DNA from 2 places in the Anaerobacillus sp. MEB173 genome. Region 1 is predicted to be linked to the other one. Evidence: riboswitches for the same ligand, from Rfam matches in the RefSeq annotation. Region 1 holds a riboswitch; the other holds the start of a gene.

Region 1 (20,319 bases):
AATTTAAAATTTAGAATTAAAACCTTAGAAAGTGCACTCAGGGAAGTCTTTTACTTCCCTGAAATGCTTACAACCATTTTACATTTTACATTTTTAATTTTCAATTATCTCGTATTCTTTTTTCAACTCTTCAATTTCTTTTCCGCTACGTTCATAAAAGCGAACAGTGACTTTGCTCGTTTCTAGTTCACAAATGACATAGGTTTGTTCATTTCTTCCTCTTGGCAGTCGGAGACTTCCTGGGTTAATATAAATGATTCCATTTTCCTTGAAAGAAACTGCAAGATGAGAGTGTCCAAAACAGACAATATTTGCCCCTACCTCTTCACCACGGTAAGAAATTGGGACGTGAGACATTTTGACATTATATAAATGTCCATGGGTAATATATAACTTCAGCCCATTCAGTTCATGCAGTATTTCCTCTGGAAACCCACTGTTTCTCCGGTCACAGTTCCCTTTCACAACTAGAACGTTTGTTAGTTCCTTTGAGCCATTTTGAAGCTCCGAATCACCGCAGTGAATAACTGTGTTAACTTCAGAGCGGTGTCGGAGGATAACTTCTTCGACCTCTTTTTGCCAACCATGACTATCACTAATGATCAATACTTTCATAGCCTTCCTCAGTCCCCCCAATCCATTAGATTATTTCGTCAATATGCTTTTGAAATTCTTGAATTGCTTTTGCCCGGTGACTGATAGCATTTTTTTCAGTTGGTAAAAGCTCAGCCATTGTTTTCTCCAGGTTTGGAATATACATAATTGGATCATAACCAAAACCATTTTCCCCTTTTGGCTCATCTGTAATGATTCCTTCACAAATTCCTTCAAACACCTTTGTTTCTTTTCCTGGTATGGCTACTGCCAATGCGCAATGAAACCTCGCAGTACGTTCTTCAAAAGCGAAACCTTCGAGCTCTTTTAATAGTTTTTCAATGTTTTTTTGATCATCTTTTTCTGGGCCTGCATACCGGGCTGAGTAGATACCTGGATTACCTCCTAACGCATCAACTGCTAAACCAGAATCATCAGCAATGACCATCTTGTTAAATCGCTTGCTAATAGCTTCTGCTTTTATAATTGCATTGTCACGAAATGTTGTACCACTCTCTTCTATGTCTTCAATTGATGGAAAATCCAATAATGATTTTACTGAACAGCCTTTTTCAGAAAAAATCTCAGCAAACTCTTTTACTTTTCCCTTATTTTTTGTGGCAACAATCAGCTCGTTCATTCGTTAGATTCACCTTCTTTTTCAATAGGTGGTATCATATCACTATATGGTCCTAATACTTCTTTTTGTAGCTCAAATAGCTCTTTAATGCCTTTTTCAGCTAAATCAATCAGCTCATTTAATTGTTTACGAGAAAATGTTGCTTCTTCTCCAGTCCCTTGTAATTCAACAAATTCTCCATTTCCAGTCATAATGACATTCATATCAACATTTGCTTTTGCATCTTCAAGATAACAAAGGTCTAAAATCTCACCTAATTCCGGATCTACACCAACAGAAATGGCTGCCAAATACTCCTTTACTGGTATATGATTAATCATTTTCTTCTCTACACATTTTCCTAACGCGATCACCATCGCTACAAATGCCCCGGTAATCGAAGCGGTTCTCGTACCGCCATCTGCTTGAATCACATCACAATCAAGCCACACGGTTCTCTCACCAAGTGAGTCTAAATCAACGACTGACCGTAACGCTCGGCCAATTAAACGTTGAATTTCCATTGTACGGCCTGATATTTTACCCTTTGCAGCTTCACGTATATTACGTTGCTCCGTTGCTCTGGGCAGCATTGAATACTCTGCTGTAACCCAGCCCTTTCCTTTTCCTCTCATAAATGGAGGAACACGTTCTTCAACACTCGCTGTGCAAATGACCTTCGTCTCTCCTACTGTGATTAATACTGAACCTTCCGGATGCTTTAAAAAATCTTTATCAATATGTACCGTTCTTAGTTCATCTTTCTTTCGTCCGTCAACCCTCATGTATATTATCCTCCTCTTATTTTTCATATTGATTGTTTGTTTAGGATGTACTACAACTGCGTATCCTTTTTCATTATTACCAACTAGAGGTAATTATTGCATTTTTGGGGAGAGAAAAAGAGGCAGCATTCCGCTGCCTCTTACCCTTTATATTCCATTATAGATGATCTAAGCGCAGATTAAAAGCTACCTGTATTGACATTTGTAGGCCGCGTTACTGGCTCTGATAATACTTCGCCAGATGCTTTTAATATTTCTGATTTCCCATCAACATGGATCGCTACCTTTTCAACACCTTCTTGCTCTGTAAGCGAGAGAACAATTAAATTAAGGACTTCTTCAGAAATAGCTGTTCCTTCCAAATGATTAAGGATATTTTCATTAAAGTTAAGTGATACAATTCCATTTTCATATGAAGGCTCATCAAGTAACTTGACACCACTTCGAATATCGGTTAACAAATTTGAATGACTTGAAGGCCCTTTAAGCAGTTCTTTAACAACCGCTACCTTTTCATCTTCGTTACCGTTTATTCTTCTTGTCACCGGCACATAGTAAGTGTTGTCCCCATTTTGAGCAAGGAAGTAAAGGGTTACCCCTTTACTGTTCACTAAATCAACAACTCGATCAGACTCAATATTGATTCCATCAGCTCGGGAAACTCCGTCACTAATTGGAGTCCCATTCACAGGCATTGTTTCTTGCTGGTAACCATTAATCCAAATTTCAACCTTTTCAACACCATCAAACTGCGTTAATGTCCATGTCACAGCCTGTAAAATTTTCTTCTCATCTTCTGGTCGATAGTCTTTAAATTGCTCTGAGAAATCAGCAACAATGAGTCCATCTTCCTTCATATTTACCCCTAATACTTCAGTTCCAGGTGGCAATACTGCCTGGAAACCACTTGGCAATAGCTCTGTAACCGGTCCATCTTGTACTAAATATTCCAATGATTGCTTCGCTGGTCCTTCAGTTTTTGGAAGTGATATCATCTGTGGAGCTACAAGTCCATTTTGATCAATAAGATATAATTCTCTTAATGCCATTTCTGATACTTCCGACATTTCACTTTCTTCTTCAGTTACTTCATCAGCATCTTCTACTCCAATTGATTGACTTTCATCTACATAATTAACCTGCGGTGGATCCATTTCCTCCAACGTTGTTTTTCCTCCAAATCCACAACCAGATACAATGAGTGATAATGCTAAAACTAAAAGTATTGGCACCACTGTTCTGAATAGCTTTTGCATTCATTTCCCCCCTAAGGCAGTTTGTACTACTATATATACGAGCACTTTCTTCTTTTAGACCACTATGGGGAAAAATTTAGAATTTAGAATTCAAACCTTTGAAAGTAACTCTAGTAGTTTACCCTAAGAAAAAACCATTCTTATGTATCAGAATGGTTTAATGTAAGCGTATCGTTTCGACATTTTTAATTTCCATGTTCAACCAATGGCTAGCAATCTTCTTAAAGATCTCGCTTTCACCTGTTGTATAAAACTGATGATCTGCTTTCGTATCAGTAGTTTGTAATAACCCCTTATGATAGAGAAGTGCACTTACTTCACGCGCAGTTTCATCACCTGATCCGATTAATGAAATATGATCTCCAACGACCCTTTGAATAACATTACGAAGGAGTGGATAATGAGTACAGCCAAGAATAAGCGTATCCATTTGACTATCCTTTAAAGCTGCTAATGATTCCTGCACAGCGATTTCCGCCTCTTCTCCATCAAATATTCCCCTCTCAACGAGTGGAACAAAACGCGGGCAGGCTAAGCTGTCTACCTTCACATTGCTGTTAATTGTTGTTAACGCTTTTTTATAGGCACCACTTTGAATCGTTCCTTCAGTACCAATTACACCAACATGCTTGTTTTTCGTTACTTTTAGAGCCGTAATCGCACCTGGATGAATAACACCGATAACCGGAATAGACAACTCTTTTTTTGCCTCTTCCAAAACAACTGCAGTTGCTGTATTACAAGCGATCACTAACATTTTGATATCTTTATAAAGTAAGTAGTTTATCATTTCCCATGTGAATCTTCGTACCTCTTCTTCTGGCCTGGGGCCATATGGACATCTTTGGGTATCTCCGACATAAATAATGTCCTCTTTTGGAAGTTGACGCATCATTTCTTTAACGACAGTTAAGCCCCCAATCCCAGAATCAATAACACCAATTGCTTTTTTCAAGAAATTCCCTCATTTACTCATTTTATTATTGTTTATGTTTCCTTTTTCATTTCAAGATATAAAAGGTCCAAATCATGTTCTAACCTATCGACTATATCATCAGGCAGGTTTTGCAAGATTCCCTTTAAATAATTTTGTCTCTGCTTAATTACTTCTTGGATAATCACATTTCCTTTATCAAGGAGATGGATACGAACAACTCTGCGGTCACTCTTGTCCCTCACTCTTTCAACAAGTTCACCCGTTTCCATACGATCTATTAAATCCGTTGTCGTACTATATGCTAAATACATTTTTGCAGATAGTTCTCCAATTGTCATATCTCCATGGTCATATAACCAAGTAAGGGCTATAAATTGTGGAGGTGTAATTGGAAATTGGGTAAGTATTTCACGTCCTCTTTGTTTTATGAGATCAGCAATTAATCTAAGAGTTTTTTCAATTTCAGCCACTTGCTTACTATTGATTTGGTCATCATTCATATACTTCTCTCCAATCTTAATCCAAGAAATATTATATAAAAAAAACGCATATGTTTCTACATTTACGCATATATTTGTGAAATGAAAACGTGATAGAACTTACTCTGTTCACTTTTTTAAAGCATATCATAAGACTAAACCAAATTATAACATCGGAAAAAAATAAAAAGTATAAAAAAGGGCTTGTTCTCCCTATTTATACTCAAAATGTCTCTACTCACCAAGAAAGGAATAGATCCGGCTTTCTGACTGAGAAAGCCGGATCTAGTTAAATCTTAAGCTCCCCTAATCTTACAAGTTCGATAACAGCCTGGGAGCGCCCCTTTACTCCTAGCTTCTGCATCGTATTTGAAATATGGTTTCGAACTGTTTTCTCACTTATAAACAGTTGTTGAGCAATTTCTTTCGTTGTCTTGTCTTGAACGAGGAGTTCGAATACTTCTCTTTCCCTTTTTGTGAGTAAAGGCTTTAATCTGTAATCATGATCCTTCAAAAAATTCACCCCTTCTTGCTCGGGCTGAAGAGTATAGTGATCACTTGGGAATGTATTTAGTCACGATATCATATGTAAAGAAAACAGTGCTTGTGACTTTATTTATAAGAAGGTTACAAGGTTTTTTAAATTTATAATGTAGAATTTAGAATTTAGAATTATTTTTAGCTACTTTAATGAAGTCTTCCTGTACCATCAAGGAAGATTTTGATTTTTAACTCTATGAGCTTACTTTTAAGCCTCTTTGAATTCCCCAACACCAATTCTAAATTCTAAATTTAACTCTCATCTTGTTTCCCACAATAATAAGAGAGTTCCTCAATTACAGAGAAACTCTCTTATTATTTTTACTAATAGCTTCCGAAGAAGTTTTTGAATGATTGTAATGATGTTTGACGGTTTAAGTCAGCGATTGATGTTGTTAATGGAATACCTTTTGGACATGACTGTACACAGTTTTGTGAGTTACCACAGTTTGCAAGTCCTCCGTCACCCATAATTGTTTCAAGACGTTCAGCTTTATTCATCTCACCTGTTGGATGCGCATTAAAGAGACGTACTTGAGAAAGTGGAGCCGGTCCAATGAATTCTGATTTGCTGTTCACGTTAGGACAAGCTTCCAGACACACACCACATGTCATACATTTTGACAATTCGTATGCCCACTGACGCTTCGTCTCTGCCATACGTGGTCCTGGTCCTAAATCATACGTTCCGTCAATCGGAATCCATGCTTTTACTTTCTTCAGTGAATCAAACATACGACTGCGATCAATCATAAGGTCACGAACAACCGGGAAAGTTTTCATTGGTTCAACACGAATTGGTTGCTCTAATTGATCAATAAGTGCTGTACATGATTGTCTAGGCTTACCGTTGATCACCATAGAACAAGCACCACAAACCTCTTCTAAACAGTTCATTTCCCACGCTACTGCAGTTGTTTTTTCCCCTTTAGCATTAACCGGGTTACGACGAATTTCCATTAATGCTGAGATGATATTCATATTTTCACGATAAGGAACAGAAAATTCCTCTTGGTATGGACTGCTATTCGCATCGTCCTGACGAGTTATAATTAAACGAACAACTTTTTCACTCATACCTATTCAACTCCTCCCCTTATTTTTTCTTGGAGTAATCACGTTTACGTGGCTTGATTAATGAAACATCTACATCTTCATACTCAAATTTCGGACCACTTGTCGTGAATTTGGCTTTTGTTGTCTTTAGCCATTCTTCATCGTTACGATCTGGGAATTCTGGTTTATAGTGAGCTCCACGGCTCTCATTTCTATTGTAAGCTCCAAGTGTAATTACTCGCGCTAGTTCAAGCATATTCCATAATTGACGAGTGAATGATGCACCTTGGTTACTCCATTGAGATGTATCATTAATATCAATGTTTTGGTAACGCTCCATTAACTCTTGGATTTTTTCATCTGTTGCTAATAGCTTTTTATTTTCACGAACAACTGTTACATTATCAGTCATCCATTCACCTAGTTCTTTATGAAGAACGTACGCATTTTCAGTACCGTTCATTTGCGTAATCTTGTTGTAAGCTTCAGTATCTTTCTTCACTTGAGCCTCAAATACTGAGCTAGCAACAGCATCAGCTGATTTCTCAAGACCGTTCATATATTCAATTGCTTTCGGTCCAGCAACCATACCACCGTAAATCGCTGATAATAATGAGTTAGCCCCTAAACGGTTTCCACCATGCTGTGAATAATCACACTCACCTGCCGCAAAAAGACCAGGAATATTTGTCATTTGATCATAGTCAACCCACATTCCACCCATTGAATAGTGAACTGCCGGGAAGATCTTCATCGGTACTTTACGAGGATCATCACCCATGAATTTTTCATAGATTTCAATGATACCACCAAGCTTGATATCAAGCTCTTTCGGATCTTTGTGTGAAAGATCTAAGTAAACCATGTTCTCACCGTTAATTCCAAGCTTCTGCTCGACACAAACGTCAAAAATTTCACGTGTTGCAATATCACGAGGAACCAGGTTACCATAAGCTGGATATTTTTCTTCAAGGAAGTACCAAGGCTTACCGTCTTTGTACGTCCATACTCGTCCACCTTCACCACGAGCAGACTCACTCATTAAACGAAGCTTATCGTCTCCTGGAATTGCTGTTGGGTGGATTTGAATGAATTCACCATTTGCATAGTACACACCTTGCTGATAAAGAGCAGATGCTGCAGTACCTGTATTAATAACCGAGTTTGTTGACTTACCGAAGATAATCCCAGGTCCGCCAGTTGCCATAATAACAGCATCAGAACTAAAGCTTTGAACTTCCATAGACTTTAAGTTTTGTGCTGTAATCCCTCGACAGACTCCTTCGTCATCTACGATTGCAGATAGGAATTCCCATCCTTCGTATTTCGTAACTAGACCTCTTGCTTCATGACGGCGAACTTGTTCATCTAGTGCATAAAGAAGCTGTTGTCCAGTTGTCGCACCAGCAAATGCTGTACGGTGATGTTGCGTTCCACCGAAACGACGGAAGTCTAATAATCCTTCAGGTGTACGGTTAAACATAACACCCATACGGTCCATTAAGTGAATAATTCCAGGTGCTGCTTCACACATTGCTTTAACTGGAGGTTGGTTTGCTAAAAAGTCCCCTCCATAAACTGTATCATCAAAATGCTCCCAAGGAGAGTCTCCTTCACCTTTTGTATTTACTGCACCGTTCATGCCGCCTTGTGCACAAACAGAGTGAGAGCGTTTAACAGGTACTAGTGAAAATAAATCCACAGGTACGCCGGCTTCAGCAGCTTTGATTGTTGCCATTAACCCTGCTAAGCCACCGCCAACGACAATAATTCTTCCTTTACTCATAGTGACTCACCCCTTACATATTGGCTAATTCTGGATTGATAAATGCTAAGATTGCACGAATACCTACAAACGTTAATGCAAAGAAAATCCCGATCGTAACGTATGTAGAAATTTGTTGTGAACGTGGTGTAACTGTAATACCCCAAGAAACTAAGAAAGACCATAATCCATTTGCAAAGTGGAACGTTGTAGATACAACCCCAACAATATAAAATACAAGCATAAATGGACTACTTAAAATATCAGCCATCATATTATAATTCACTGCAGCTCCAAACGCAGCTGCAATTCTAGTTTCCCATACGTGCCAAACAATAAAGATTAATGTTACAATTCCAGTGACCCTTTGTAACATGAACATCCAGTTTCTAAAAAATCCATATCTACTTACATTGTTAGTCGCTGTAAAAGCAATATAAATTCCATAAATCGCATGGTAAAGTAATGGTAAGAAGATCAAAAAGATTTCTAATACATAACGAAATGGTAAATGCTCCATAAACTGTGCTGCACGGTTAAATGACTCTGCACCGCTAGCAGCGAAATGGTTGATAATTAAATGTTGAGTTAAAAATAGACCAATTGGTATGACTCCTAATAAGGAGTGTAGTTTTCGATTGACAAATTCTCGATTTCCGGCCATATCACTTGCCCCCTATTCTTAGAATTGAAAAGTAGCGTATATACTCTCTTTCTCTCCCCTATTGTTTGCGTATACGTAAAACCTCCCCGCTCTTAATCTAGTTTCCAATGAATGAAATATTAAGAAAGCTAAGAATTGAAACCCAATTAAGTTTCTTTGAATAAATTGTGACAAATTTATTGTACTCCCAACATCTTTTATCGTCAAGAAACGACGTGCATGAAATATTCAAAAAAGTCGAATTTATTTACATTTTGAATTTAGAAGTTTTTAAATCTCTTATTTGCCCTTTCTAAAAGCAACGACTTCGACAATATTCTTCATTAAAAATATTTAGTAAATTTTTACTATCCGATAATAATACGTTCTGTTGGATATTTATAAAAGCTCTTTGTTTCTTTTTTACGTATAGAGAATAGAAATGCGACGAGACCTACACGGCCAATGAACATAAGCACCATTAAAACAGCCTGACTGGGAAAGCTCAAATTTGAAGTAATCCCCATTGATAAGCCACACGTTCCGAATGCAGAGCTTGTCTCGAAAATAATTGCAAGTAAGCTAATGTTATTACTGTTTTCGAATGCTGCAATAAGAATCGTTGCACTAAATAAAAGTACTAGAAAAACAGATAAGACAATAAAGGCTTTTTGTTTATCCTCCGGGTGTATTTCCCTTCCAAATACTTTTACATCCGTTTTACCAAGTGCAAAACTGCGAATCGTCAAAAACATGACAGCTAGTGTCGTTGTCCGAATCCCTCCCCCTACACTTGATGGGCTCGCCCCAATAATCATTAATCCAGATATAAATAATAATGTAGCAACACTTAATTCAGAGACATCCATTGTGGCTAACCCACCGCTTCTTGCTGTTGCTGAATTAAATACGGAATAAAACAACTGCTGATGCCATTCTAAACCAACATAGTAGTTACCGCTTTCCAATGCCCAAATCATTAATACACCAACAACAAAAACAAAAAAGTATGTTGTTGTCGTAATTTTTGTAAATAAACTAAATTTAAAATTTGGATGTTTTTTCGAAAAGTATGCCCGTACTTCAAGAAGGACCGGAAACCCAATCGCACCTGCCATAATAAGCAAAATCACAATAAACTGAACATAGTAATCATTGGCAAATGGAATAAGTGACTCACCAGTAATATCAAATCCAGCATTTGTAAAAGCACTTAGTGAGGCAAAGGCTCCTTGATAAAAAGCTTCATAGGCACTGTCAAAATAATTTAAAAAATAAATCCCCAAAATTAATGCCCCAATTAACTCAATGATTAGTGCAACAAGTAAAATTCCCCTCATCAAATTTACCAGTCCTGAAAAGTTAATTTGATTTTGGTCAATCATGATTAACATTCGTTGTGATAAATTGATTTTTCTTCCGAAAATCATCCATATAAATGTCCCCAACGTCATGATACCAATACCACCCAGCTGGATCGCTAACGATAAAAAAATAACCCCAGTAAAACTATATGTTTCCGATACATTTACAACCGTAAGACCTGTTACACTTACCGCACTTACTGATGTAAAAAGCGCCTCCGCATACGTCACATCGACACCTTGTTGGTGAGAAATTGGTAAGTATAGCAAAAAACTAAAGACAAACATTGAGAGTATGTATGAAATAATAATCACTCGAAAGGGAGTTAAATATTTGCTCATTCCTAATTTCATATTTTTACCTCCAAGACTCATTGTGCAATAGTATATCATTTCTGCCTACCTCAAGCTATAGAGAAACGGGGTAAGACCGTTTATAATATAATGAAGTAGAGTGATATGATAGGAAATGAGGTATATAATGAAAAAAGAAACGATCGAAACTATTGTGCAAGAACAACATCAAGTACCCCTATTTGGTTATGAACTTCTTCGAAAGGATTTACTCCCTGCTTTACTGGGAAAAGAGCATGATAAAATTCTGTATTGGGCTGGTAAAACTTTGGCCCGTCAATATCCGCTTCCAACACTGGACGACATCATCCATTTCTTTACGAAATCTGGCTGGGGTCAGCTAACGTTAACGAAAGAAAAAAAGCGGGAACTACACTTTGAACTAACATCTGAATTTTTCGCAAAAAGAAGGGAAAATTACTCATGCCAATTAGAAGCTGGTTTTCTGGCGGAACAAATCCAGCAGCAAACAAATAATATTAGTGAAACTGACACTGTTCAAAAAGGAACCAAAGTTCTTTTCACTGTACATATTGATCGGAAAGATCAAGTGCAAAGTGAATAGTTAATAGATAATAGTTAAAAGTTTAAGTTTATAGTTAAAAGACTTGAAAGGATTTCATGGGAGTTTGTTAAAAAACTCCCATGAATTATCTCCAGAAACTTTAAACTTTCAACTTTTTAACTTTTTTACACCGTTTGCGCTGCCGGGATTGCATCCAGGTTAAAAGCTGTATGTAAGACCTCAACAGCTTTCACCATATCTTCCTTATCAACAACTGTAGAAATTTTAATTTCTGATGTACTTACCATTTTGACATGGATATCTTCATTTGCTAACACCTTAAACATCTGTGCAGCCACACCTGGGTTAGAAATCATTCCAGATCCTACAATCGAAACTTTTGCTAGGTTATCTTCATGACGAAGCTCTTCATATTGCAGTGATGCTTTCTGTTCCTCTAGAATAGCAATTGTTTCATCTAATTGGGATTGATCGATCGAAAACGAGATATTGATTGTTTCCTTATCATTCGCATTTTGGATAATAATATCTACATTAATATTATTTTCTGCAAGTATTGTGAAAACATCAGCTAACGTATTTAATTGATTTGGCAACCCTACAACTGTAAATTTTGTTACATTACTTTCAAATGCTAATCCTCGAACGACTAAATTTTTCTCCATGGTAACTTCCTCCTCTACGAACGTTCCTTCCTCTTCAACCATACTAGACTTCACTGTTAATACAACTTGATGATTTTTTGCAAATTCAACGGCCCTTGGGTGCAATACACCAGCGCCAAGGTTGGCTAATTCTAACATTTCATCATAAGAAATCGATAATAATTTGCGAGCTCGTTTCACATACCTAGGATCTGCTGTAAACACACCGGTTACATCTGTATAGATATCGCAACGGTCAGCTTTCAGTCCTGCCGCTAAGGCCACTGCTGTTGTATCAGAACCACCACGTCCTAATGTCGTAATTTCTTGATCGATCGTCATTCCTTGAAAGCCGGCTACTATGACTACTTTTCCTTCTGCTAAAAAATGCTGAATCTTTTCTTCTTTAAAATTACTGATTCTTGCATTTCCATGAATCGCTTCCGTTTCGATCCCTGCTTGCCATCCTGTTAAAGAAACGGCAGGATATCCAGCTTCTTGCAACGCCATTGCAAGCAATGAAATCGTTATTTGCTCTCCGGTTGTTAGTAACATATCCATTTCTCGTTTATTAGGCTTTTTTGAAATTTGATTTGCTAAGTCAACAAGCTGATCTGTCGATTTCCCCATCGCAGAAACAACAACGACAACTTGATTTCCCTCATCTACTGATTTACTTATTGTTTTCGCTACATGTTGAATTCGTTCAACACTGCCTACTGATGTTCCACCGAACTTTTTTACTATTAATGCCATTTTTTTCAATCCTTTCTTTTGTTTCACAGTCGTAAGAAAAACAAGAAAAGCGTTTTACGGACCGAAGTGACCTCGAGCGGTCAGTGCCGGAGCCAGACAACAAAAAAAGCAACAGCAAGGATCACTCACTGTTGCTTGGTAATGGCAATATCATTCCATGTCCAATACCACACTTGTTTTCCCTTACTCATCGTGAGATAGTCCTCCACACAACCTTTGGGATGATTGTGTGACAGCCCTACACTTGTTCAATGCAGGTCCAGCATAAATGGTAGTGAGCCCCTTTACACTTCGGCGAATTCCCCTTTCAAACTTACTTCTTCGGACCTCATCATCCTCAATAAGTCTACTCTTGGTTTTCGCGCCTCTACCATCACTTCACAAAAATGAAGTGTGGCTTTATTCAATTTGTTATGATTATAGCAACATTTAGATCATGTTACAATAGTAAATTTTTTCAATGCTTTTCTTCTTTTAAATGCTTGATGATGTTTTGGATCACATTTTCAGGCAGTTTAAGTTTACGAAACTCTTCTTCGGATGCTTCTTTTATTTTCTTAATCGATCCAAAATGTTTTAATAACGAACGTTTTCTTTTTTCTCCTACTCCTGGAATACCATCAAGTGTTGATTGTAATAACGACTTGCCACGAATTTGACGATGAAAGGTAATCGCAAAACGATGGACCTCATCTTGAATCCGTTGCAGTAAATAAAACTCCTGACTATCACGTTTTAATGGTACGACCATAGCTGGATCACCGATAAGAAGCTGTGATGTTCTGTGTTTATCATCTTTCTTAAGGCCGCATACAGGTATGTGAACGCCTAGTTCATCTTCTAAAACACTTTTCGCAACATTCATTTGCCCTATCCCTCCATCAATTACGATCAGGTCAGGTAATGGTGCCTTTTCCTTTAAAAGACGTAAATAACGCCGGCGAACTACTTCCTGCATTGAGTGATAATCATCAGGTCCTTCAACAGTTTTAATTTTATATTTACGGTACTCTTTTTTATTCGGCTTACCATCAAGGAAACTTACCATCGCTGAGACAGGATCTGTTCCTTGTATATTGGAATTATCAAAAGCTTCAATTCTGTATGGAGGTTCAATTCCTAGTGCCTTACCAAGATTCTCAACTGCGCGAACGGTTCTTGACTCATCACGTTCAATTAACGCAAATTTTTCTTTAAGGGCTACTTCTGCATTCTTTATCGCAAGTTCGACGAGATCTTTTTTGTTTCCACGTTGAGGCTGAATCGTTTTCACCTGCAAAAATTGACTAATTAGCTCGTTGTCAACATCCTTTGGCAGTAAGATCTCCTTTGGTTTTATATGTTCTTTTTGCATATAAAACTGACCGATATAGGTTAAGAAGTCTTCTTCTGCTTCTCCGTAAAAAGGAAAGATCGATACATCGCGTTCAATTAACTTTCCTTGACGAACAAAGAAAACTTGAACACACATCCATCCTTTATCATAGGAAAAACCAAAGACATCACGGTCTATTTGATCTGTCATTGTCATTTTTTGCTTTTCCATGACAGCTTCGATATCAGTGATTTGGTCACGCAATTCTTTTGCCCGCTCGAAATTAAGCTCCTCCGATGCTTTAAGCATTTTTTCTGTTAATTCATCTTTTATTTCTTTATGACCACCGTTTAAAAAACGGATAATGGCATTGACCATTTCCGTGTTTTCCTCAGGAGATACGTTATTTACACAAGGTGCTTTACACTGGCCAATATGATAATAAAGACAAACACGATCTGGCAATGTATTGCATTTACGCAGTGGAAAAAGGCGATCAAGTAACTTTTTCGTTTCAGCGGCAGCTCCTGCATGAGGATATGGTCCAAAGTATTTGCCTTTATCCTTTTTCACCTTTCTTGTCGTGATTAATCGTGGATGCTCCTCTGACGTTATTTTGAGGTATGGATAGCTTTTATCATCTTTTAGCATGACATTATATTTCGGATCATGCTTTTTAATTAAATTGATTTCCAATAAAAGTGCTTCTAGGTTTGAGGAAGTAATAATATATTCAAAATCAGCAATTTCACTAACGAGACGCTGTGTTTTTCCATCATGTGATCCGGTGAAATAAGAGCGTACTCGATTTTTTAATACCTTTGCCTTACCAACGTAAATAATCGTTCCTTGTTTGTCTTTCATTAAATAGCATCCTGGCTGATCAGGTAGTATAGCTAATTTTTCTTTTATCTTGTCCACTCAAATACACCACCTTACAACTCACTCTACGTGATTCTGATCTACTTATACTAAACTGCATCAATAAAAAAAAGCCTGATATCAGGCTTTTTTATTATAAATGTTTATTTAGTAATTCAGCAAGAGCATCTTTTGGTTGAAAACCTACAACTGTATCAACAACTTCTCCATTTTTCATAACCATTAACGTAGGGATACTCATTACACCAAACTTGCTCGCTGTTTCTTGGTTTTCGTCAACATCAAGTTTTGCGATTTTTACTTTGTCTCCCATTTCTGTTGAAAGTTCCTCTAAAACAGGTGCGATCATTTTACAAGGTCCACACCACGGAGCCCAAAAATCAACCAATACTACACCATCACCAGTTTCAGCAGCGAAATTTTGATCTGATACATTTACAATTGCCATTATTATTCCTCCCTCATTCACTAGAGGCAATCCTTTACCTATTTAAAGTACGCCCCTGAGTATATCTCATTTCATACAAAAGTATATCATCGTTTTCCACTATATACTAATAAATTGCTTACAAGTTTTATGTTTCCCAAATTCCTTTAATTTAGAATGTAGAATTTAGAATTTAGAATTTAGAATTAAAACCTTCTAAGGCTAATCAAGAAGTCTGCTTTGAGCTACTTGCAATAATTCTACATTCTAAATTTTCAATTCTAAATTAACAAAAAAGCGAGCATTCGCTCGCTTTTTTGTTATGCTTTTACGATTACATTTTTTAATTCTTCTGTAAGTAATGGAACAACTTCAAACAGGTCACCAACGATTCCATAATCAGCGATGCTGAAAATTGTTGCTTCTGGGTCTTTGTTGATTGCAACGATTACTTTTGAGTTACTCATTCCAGCTACGTGTTGGATCGCACCAGAAATACCGCAAGCGATATAAAGGTCTGGTGTTACAACTTTTCCTGTTTGACCAATTTGTAATGAGTAGTCACAATATTCAGCGTCACACGCACCACGAGAAGCGCCGACTGCACCACCTAATACGTCCGCAAGCTCTTGAAGTGGTTTGAAGCCATCTTCACTCTTCACACCACGTCCTCCTGCAACGATTACTTTCGCTTCAGAAAGGTCAATTCCTCCAGCTGTTTTACGAACGATGTCTTTAATGATTGTACGTAAATCTTTGATTTCAACGTCCATAGATGTAACATCACCAGTACGTGACTCATCTTTTTCTAGTGGTGTAATATTGTTCGGACGGATCGATGCAAATACGATACCATCTTGAACGACTTTCTTTTCAAATGCTTTACCAGAATAAATTGGACGAGTAAAGATCACTTCTTCACCAACAACTTCAAGACTTACAGCATCAGAAACTAAACCAGATTTAATTTTCGCTGCAATACGAGGTGAAACGTCCTTACCGATTGCTGTATGTCCAAGAATGAATCCTTCTGGTTTTTCAGCGTCAATCACTTGCAGGATTGCTTGAGAATATGCATCTGGAGTGTATGCTTTCAGGTCTGCATTTTCTACTGTAATCACACGGTCAGCGCCATATTGAATTAATTCATTTGCTAAGCTGCTTACACTTTCCCCAAGTAATAAACCTACTACTTCTCCGCCATTTGCTACAAGTCTCGCTGCTGCAACAGCTTCAAACGATACGTTACGTAATTCGCCATCACGAATTTCACCTAATACTAGTACTTTTTTTGCCATGTTGATCCCCTCCCATTAAATGACTTTCGCTTCTGTCTTTAATAACGATACAAGTTCTTTTACTTGTTGATCTGTGTCACCTTCAAGAATTTTCCCTGCTTCTTTAGCCGGTGGTAAAAATCTATCGACAGTCTTTGTTTTTGCTTCTACATCATCTTCATCCAAGTCTAAATCATCTAAATCCAATGTCTCCAAAGGCTTTTTCTTCGCCTTCATAATACCAGGTAAAGACGGATAACGCGGCTCATTTAACCCCTGTTGGCACGTAACAAGAACCGGAAGTGCAACCTCAACCACTTCAAGATCTCCTTCTACGTCGCGCTCAATTGTAGCTGTACCGCCGTCAACTGTAAGCTTTGTAATTGTCGTTACAGCAGAAATTCCCAGCTCTTCAGCTAAACGAGGTCCAACTTGACCAGATCCACCATCAACAGCTACGTTACCAGCTAGAATAATGTCTGCATCTTTATCCTTTAAGTAAGCAGCTAAAATTGTTGAAGTTGAGAATTGATCTCCATCTTCTACATCTTCACTATCAATAAGGACTGCTTTGTCAGCGCCCATTGCAAGTGCTGTACGAAGCTCTTTCTCTGCTTCTTCTTCCCCGACTGTAACAACTGTTACTTCTCCACCATGCGCATCACGTAAAGTGATAGCTTCTTCAACCGCATACTCGTCGTAAGGGTTAATAATAAATTCGGCACCATCTTCACTTATCTTTCCATTATTGATAGTAATCTTTTCTTCAGTGTCAAAGGTACGCTTTAAAACAACAACGATATTCATAGTATTCCCTCCCTAAGTTAGTGCTGTAATTGTATAGTTAGACTGCTTGATGTCAATTGTTTCATCAAGTAGTGGTTCTCATAATTTCTCAAAAATTACATTTGTTTTATATTTTCGGAAAATAGATAATATAAAAATATTATTTATTTTTGAAATCAGGCTTTCTTTTTTCAATGAATGCTTTGATTCCTTCTTGACCATCGTAAGAATCAAACACTTTTCCAAACAGCTCAGCTTCTTTTGCAACACCTTCCTGGAATTTGCTATCGGTTGCATAAGTTAATAACTCTAAAATATAACTGATTGAAACAGCACTTTTCTTCGTGATCTTCCCAGCAAGCTCATAAGCTTTATCCATAAGTTCTTCTTCTGGGTATGCATGATTTGCCAGGCCTAATGATACTGCCTCAACACCTGTTACAGGCTCACTCGTTAATAACATTTCAGTTGCCTTGCCCACTCCCACTAAGCGAGGAAGACGTTGGCTGCCTGCAAAACCTGGAACAAGTCCTAGTTGTAATTCTGGTAATCCTAACTTTGCATTTTCACTAACTAAGCGGATGTGACAAGCCATCGCTAGTTCTAAGCCGCCTCCTAGTGCAGCACCGTGAATCGCAGCAATTACCGGTTTTGAAAATTGTTCGATACGATCAAATAAACGTTGACCATATGCGCCTAATGAAGCAAAATCATCACCAGATTTCACTTCTGTAAATTCTTTAATATCTGCACCTGCAGCAAAGAATCGGCCTTCACCATGGAGAACAATCACTTTCACTTCTTCATCTGCTTCTAGATCATTAAAGACTACAGATAACTCCTTCAAAATCGGTTGTGCCAAAGCGTTTGCAGGGGGACGATTTAAAGTCACAGTAGCGATAAAATTTTCTTTTTTCACGTTTACATATTGCATGTTTTAACCAAACTCCTCCCATTATTACCTTCTACACGTAAAGTGTATAATATATTATCTATTACAAAAACCGTTCAATAATAACTTATAAACTGGCTTTGCAAGAGATACAAGGTCATATTTGTGTTCGTTCATTACCCAATTGGTCACAATTTCATCTAACGTACCAAAAATCATTTGTCTAGCAAGCCTTATATCTAGATCATCATGAAAGAAACCGCTTTCTTTCCCTTCAATTAATAATCGATCAATTAGCTCTAGATAATGCTTTAGTACATCATTGATCTTGTTACGAAGAACACTATTTGATTGCCTTAATTCTAGCTGTGTAACCTTGGCGAGCGAGCGCTCAGCCGACAGGTGCTTAAAGTGAATTTCAATCAATATATATAACTTCTCTTCAATCGACGAAATTCCTTCTATTTCTTTTTCAATTTTTTGAACAAATTGACCCATTTTTTCTCGAAATAAAGAAACAAGAATATCATCTTTGTTTTTAAAATAAAGATAAATGGTCCCATCTGCTACTCCAGCTTGTTTGGCAATCTTAGAAACTTGAGCTTGATGATACCCATGCTTAGCAATAACAGTGACAGCAGCATCAATAATTTGTTCATACTTAATCCCTTTACGTTTGGCCACAATGTGTTCCTCCCTGAAATATGAATGAGCATTCATTCATATTTCTAATTCTATTCCAATGTACCTTTCCTGTCAATTGCTTATTTTTCCTCTCACTACAAATTTTGGAGAATAAGGAATTATCTTTTGGTAATAGTAAGCTTAGATGGTACATAGGAAGGAGCATACAGAATGGCAACGCTTTCAACAAAAGATGAATATCTACCGTCAAAAATCTTTTTTTACTCCTCATTAATCTGGATTTTTGTCGGGATGCTTTATGGATTAATTCTTGCTTTAAAATTTATGTGGCCTGACTTCTTAGCATGGGGGCCTCTTCAAATTTATTTCCAATATGGCCGCATTCGCCCTGTTCACACAAATGTCATTTTATTCGGTTGGCTGACAATGGCTAATATCGGTGCTATCTTTTATGTTATACCGAAACTGTGCAGAAATCAATTAGCATTTCCTCGTTTAGCCACAATTGTAGGTATAGGTTGGAATATTCTTATTGTCCTCGCCATCATTACTTTATCCTTAGGTTATACGACGACGGCCGAATACGCTGAGCTTCCACTATGGTTAGATGTGTATGTGGTACTCCTTGTTCTAGCTGTGGCAAATATATGCTTTACAACAATTGCCAGAAGAAATGAAAAGCAGCTATATGTTAGTTTATGGTACTTTATGGGCTCATTAATTTGGTTACCAGGACTATATGTGATTGGTAATCTTCCGTACAAATTATTATCAGGCGTTCCCCAATATTTAATTTTTTGGTTTTACGGTCACAACATTATCGGGCTATGGTTTACAACAGTCGGAGTCGGTCTCATTTACTACTTACTCCCGTACTTAACAAAAAATCCTTTATATAGCCATAAGCTTTCACTGATCGGTTTTTGGACAATTGCTACGTTTTATGTTTGGAATGGTCCACATCATTTACAAAATGGCCCTATCCCTTTATGGCTGATGAAAGCAGGCGTTATTCCCTCTGTACTCCTCATTATTCCAGTTTGGGCGGTATTGGCGAATATTTTTGGAACGATGAAAGGAAAGTGGCACGTTGTTTCCCATAATACGAATCTCAAGTTTCTCGTGACTGGTGGTATCTTCTACCTTATCACCTGTTTGCAAGGCCCTTTTCAATCTTTGCAGGGACCGAGCTCTGTTGTTAAATTTACTGATTGGGTCCCTGGACATGCACATTTGCCTGTATTCGGGGGATTTTCGTTTGTTGTCTTTGCGGTAATGTATTATACCATCCCAAAAATCACCTATCGCGAGATTTATTCAAAAAAAATGATGGAAAGTCACTATTGGCTCTCCACCATTGGTCTCCTCTTATTCGCCTTTAGTACATGGACAGCTGGGGTATTTGAAGGATTTGCATGGATTGAAGGCGGACAATATGGATTGCAGTTCACTGAAATGCTGATCGCGATGCAGCCATTTTTCTGGATACGATCGCTTGGTGGTTTATTCATGTTTGTTGCGCAGTTTATCTTTATATGGAATTTATACCAAACTCATCGAAAAGGAGAACGGATTCCAAAAACAAATGAAAGTACAGCCTAATGGAAAAGGAGGGGACAAAGAGATATGAGTGGTTTTCATAATGAACGTTCCATGCTGACTTTTATCTTTGGTGCACTTGTTTTATTCCTCTTAGGAACCTTTGGTACAGCATACTTACCTTTTTATGATGATCAAATGCAAGTTCCGAGTGAAAACGCTGAAATGCGGAACTTCG
Region 2 (3,609 bases), on a different contig from region 1:
TTTGTGATTGGCGGTGCTGAAATTTATAAACAGTTCTTACCTTATACTGATCGTATCTATGTTACCCAAATTGATCATTCGTTTGAAGGGGATACGTTTTTTCCTCAAATGGGTGATGAATGGGTGGTTGTACATGAGGAAGCAGGAATCCGTGACGAAAAGAATCGTTATGATCACCGCTTTTTAATTTATAAGAAAATGTCCAAATCGTAGGCGTAAATCTAGTCCCTCCTTGCATACATATAACTATGTAAGGGGGGATTTTGTTTGGCACTGATTAAAAAAAGACTGCGTCCCCGAAAAGGACCGTTACCATTTCGATATGTATTTTTGATATCATTTGTTATCTTTATTATTCTTACTGTTCAAGGATTATGGTTTGTAGAAAGAGGAATACGGCCTACATTGCTGGCTATTGCGCATACAGAGACTCAACGGATTGCGACGCTGGCCATTAATGATGCCATTTCGAAAAAGATTTCAGAAAGCACGGAAATGGAAGAGTTAATTGTCATTGATAAAGATGCGCAAGGAAATATCACTTCTGCCCGTTTTGATCCTACCATTTATAATAAAGTGTTATATGAAGCGACGTATCGGGTCCAACATTATTTAAAAATGGTTGAAGAAGGAAGAGTCGAGGAACTTGGATTACCTAATGGGGTTGAAGTTGAACGAAATCATGATTCTGGTTTCAATGGAATTATTCATACAATCCCGTTGGGTCAAGCAACACAAAATGCCCTCCTCGCTCATTTAGGCCCGCAAATTCCGGTCCGATTTACGGCGATAGGAGACGTGAAATCACAGATTAATAATACGATCAAAGAAGTAGGAATTAATAATACGTGGATCGATGTAGCAGTCGATATTGAGGTCGATGTGCGAATTATTATTCCTTTTGCAACAGATACAGCTGTTGTATCTACTTCGATTCCAGTTGGAATGTTATTTGTACCTGGTAAAGTGCCTGATTTTTATAATCAAGGTGGTAGTGGTTCACTGCCTGCACCAGCGATTATTAAAGAATCTGACATTAGAGAAGCAATTAACTAAAATTAACATTGTTGTTCAAATGGAATATTGCTATACTTTTATAATGTAATAGAATAAGTTAAGCCTCATCAATCGATGAGGTAGAGGCGCGAAAATCATGAGTATGTAATGTGAGGATGACAACGAAGACCATTACAAAAAGGGAAATTCGCCGAAGTAAAGATAAAAGTCATGTTTATCTTTACTGGGGTTGCATTGAATAAATGCCGCACTGTCACTATAGAGCAACTATAGTGGAGGACTACTTTACTTGATGAGACACTTTAACGTTACTTGTTTAAGGTAATGGTAGGTCTTGTGCTACTATTACCTTTTTTAGTGAGCAGAGAGAGAAAGAGAAACAGAAAGAGATAAGAAGAGAGAAAAAATGTTAGGGAATTAGCATCTAGCTTATTAGCGATTAGAATGTAGTTAAAAGTTAAAAGTTAATGGCTAAAAGCTAACCGCTAACCGCTAAATAAATCAGGGGGTCGATTATGGAACATTCAGCTTTATCATTAATACCACCAGTACTCGCTTTACTGATGGTTATCGTTACAAGGAGAGTATTGCTGTCACTCGGTGTTGGAATTATTGTCGGGGCATTAATGGTCAATGGCTTTAGTATTACGGAAAGCCTTTCGCAAATCTTTAGTATTGTCGGAGGAATTTTTGTTGCAGATGGGGGATTGAATACGTGGGAACTATATATTCTCTTTTTCCTGCTTGCGCTAGGAATGATCGCGTCACTTGTCTCACTATCTGGAGGAAGCAGAGCCTTTGGAGAATGGGCAATGAAGCGCGTGAAGACGAGAGTCGGTGCGCAGCTAGTTACGATTTTATTAGGGTTTATCATTTTTATTGATGACTATTTTAATAGTTTAACAGTTGGTAATGTTAGTCGTCCTTTAACGGATCGTCATCGTATCTCCCGTTCTAAGCTTGCATATTTGGTCGATTCAACAGCAGCTCCTATCTGTATCGTTGCACCTGTTTCAAGCTGGGGTGCGTATATCATTACAATTATTGGGGGAATATTAGTTACACATAATGTGACCCAATATGAAGCGCTTCAAGCATTTTTACTGATGGTACCAATGAATTTTTATGCAATTCTTGCACTATTAATGGTTTTTGCAGTTGTCATTTTTAAGCTGGATATTGGATTAATGAAGAAGCAGGAAATTCATGCGATGAATACAGGTGAACTTGTTGACTTAACAAAAGGACCGGTTCCTGGAGATCAACAAAACGTAACTGTTTCTGATAAAGGAAAAGTTGGCGACTTATTATGGCCAATTGCTACGTTAATTTCTGCGACTGTTTTCTTTATGATTTTTACTGGAATTCAAGGAACAGAAGGCGAAGTTACAATACTGTCGATTTTTGAAAATACCGATGTTGCTGCAGCACTTGTTTACGGAGGACTTTTAGGTCTGGCCGTTGCTATTGTTCTTGTATTAGTAAAAGGCGTATCAGGTCGTCAATTTGGAAGTGGATTATGGGCTGGTATAAAATCAATGCTTCCAGCGATTTATATTCTAATTTTTGCTTGGACAATCATTGAAATTATTAGTGAATTAGGAACTGGAAAGTATTTAGCCGGTTTAGTTGATGCGCATATGAATATTGCTTATTTACCAGTTGTATTGTTTATAATTGCTGGATTTATGGCATTTTCAACAGGAACGTCGTGGGGTACATTTGGAATTATGCTTCCGATTGCTGGTGAAATTGCAGCTGCGACAGATGTTACAATGATGTTGCCAGTACTTGCAGCAGTATTAGCTGGAGCGATATTTGGTGATCATTGTTCACCAATTTCTGATACAACGATTCTTTCATCAACAGGAGCAGGAAGTCATCATATTGATCACGTGATGACACAATTGCCTTATGCGTTAATTGTTGCGGCGATAACGATCATAGGTTATTTAGTATTAGGTTTTACAGGAAGTGTTCTGTTCGGTTTACTCGTTTCCATTGCAACTTTCGTGTTAACGGTATTTGTGTTGAAAAAAGTGGCATCAGCCAATTGATTGTAATAAAATAGAAAATGCTTGGAAAGTTTAATTTTCCAAGCATTTTTTGTTTGTATTTAGAGTCACTTTTGATAAAAAAATTTTCGACAAAATCCTGCATTTTTCGAAAAATATTTTGACTTTAACGTTGAAATTAATTATAATAAAATAGTGAATTGTCAGAAAATTGGGCGATTTGATAGGTGTTTTATACGTTTGGAAAGGACAAACTATCTTTTTTACTTTGGTACTTTAGCGTTAGACCGCGTTAAAATGTATATTCCACATGGAAATGACAAAAATATACTTTTGACAAAGACAAGCTAAAACTATATACTAAAACCAAAATATTCAGAATAAAATAAATAGTAAGACGAGTGCTTACTATTTAAAGAGAGAAAGGGGTTAAAAAAATGAATAATCGCGAGCAATGGGGGACGCGAGCCGGCTTTATATTAGCAGCAGTGGGCTCGGCAGTAGGATTAGGGAATATTTGGAGATTTCCATATGTTGCCTATGAAAATGGAGGAGGGGCATTCTTCCTGCCATATTT

Evidence for each region. Region 1 has a riboswitch for lysine ahead of ACJ2A9_RS12790 (aspartate kinase). Riboswitches for the same ligand answer to the same signal wherever they lie in the genome.
Region 2: it holds a riboswitch for lysine, as region 1 does, so the genes downstream of both, ACJ2A9_RS14270 (Na+/H+ antiporter NhaC family protein) here and ACJ2A9_RS12790 (aspartate kinase) in region 1, are expected to answer to the same signal.

The regions. Positions count from the first base shown of each region.
Region 1 is NZ_JBJMAU010000005.1:187,933-208,251, forward strand. It holds gene ACJ2A9_RS12730 (metallophosphoesterase family protein) at 94-615, opposite strand; gene ACJ2A9_RS12735 (XTP/dITP diphosphatase) at 641-1,234, opposite strand; gene rph (ribonuclease PH) at 1,231-1,998, opposite strand; gene ACJ2A9_RS12745 (GerMN domain-containing protein) at 2,178-3,254, opposite strand; gene racE (glutamate racemase) at 3,412-4,209, opposite strand; gene ACJ2A9_RS12755 (MarR family winged helix-turn-helix transcriptional regulator) at 4,242-4,691, opposite strand; gene ACJ2A9_RS12760 (helix-turn-helix domain-containing protein) at 4,960-5,184, opposite strand; gene sdhB (succinate dehydrogenase iron-sulfur subunit) at 5,535-6,287, opposite strand; gene sdhA (succinate dehydrogenase flavoprotein subunit) at 6,307-8,052, opposite strand; gene ACJ2A9_RS12775 (succinate dehydrogenase cytochrome b558 subunit) at 8,066-8,695, opposite strand; gene ACJ2A9_RS12780 (TrkH family potassium uptake protein) at 9,043-10,392, opposite strand; gene ACJ2A9_RS12785 (YslB family protein) at 10,520-10,957, shown strand; gene ACJ2A9_RS12790 (aspartate kinase) at 11,083-12,318, opposite strand; lysine riboswitch at 12,509-12,696, opposite strand; gene uvrC (excinuclease ABC subunit UvrC) at 12,776-14,497, opposite strand; gene trxA (thioredoxin) at 14,649-14,963, opposite strand; gene ACJ2A9_RS12805 (electron transfer flavoprotein subunit alpha/FixB family protein) at 15,263-16,240, opposite strand; gene ACJ2A9_RS12810 (electron transfer flavoprotein subunit beta/FixA family protein) at 16,256-17,026, opposite strand; gene ACJ2A9_RS12815 (enoyl-CoA hydratase) at 17,166-17,939, opposite strand; gene ACJ2A9_RS12820 (TetR/AcrR family transcriptional regulator) at 17,994-18,581, opposite strand; gene ACJ2A9_RS12825 (cbb3-type cytochrome c oxidase subunit I) at 18,753-20,144, shown strand; gene ACJ2A9_RS12830 (cbb3-type cytochrome c oxidase subunit II) at 20,169-20,319, shown strand, end outside.
Region 2 is NZ_JBJMAU010000006.1:171,772-175,380, forward strand. It holds gene ACJ2A9_RS14260 (dihydrofolate reductase) at 1-213, shown strand, start outside; gene yunB (sporulation protein YunB) at 268-1,056, shown strand; lysine riboswitch at 1,130-1,308, shown strand; gene ACJ2A9_RS14270 (Na+/H+ antiporter NhaC family protein) at 1,533-3,074, shown strand; gene ACJ2A9_RS14275 (sodium-dependent transporter) at 3,470-3,609, shown strand, end outside.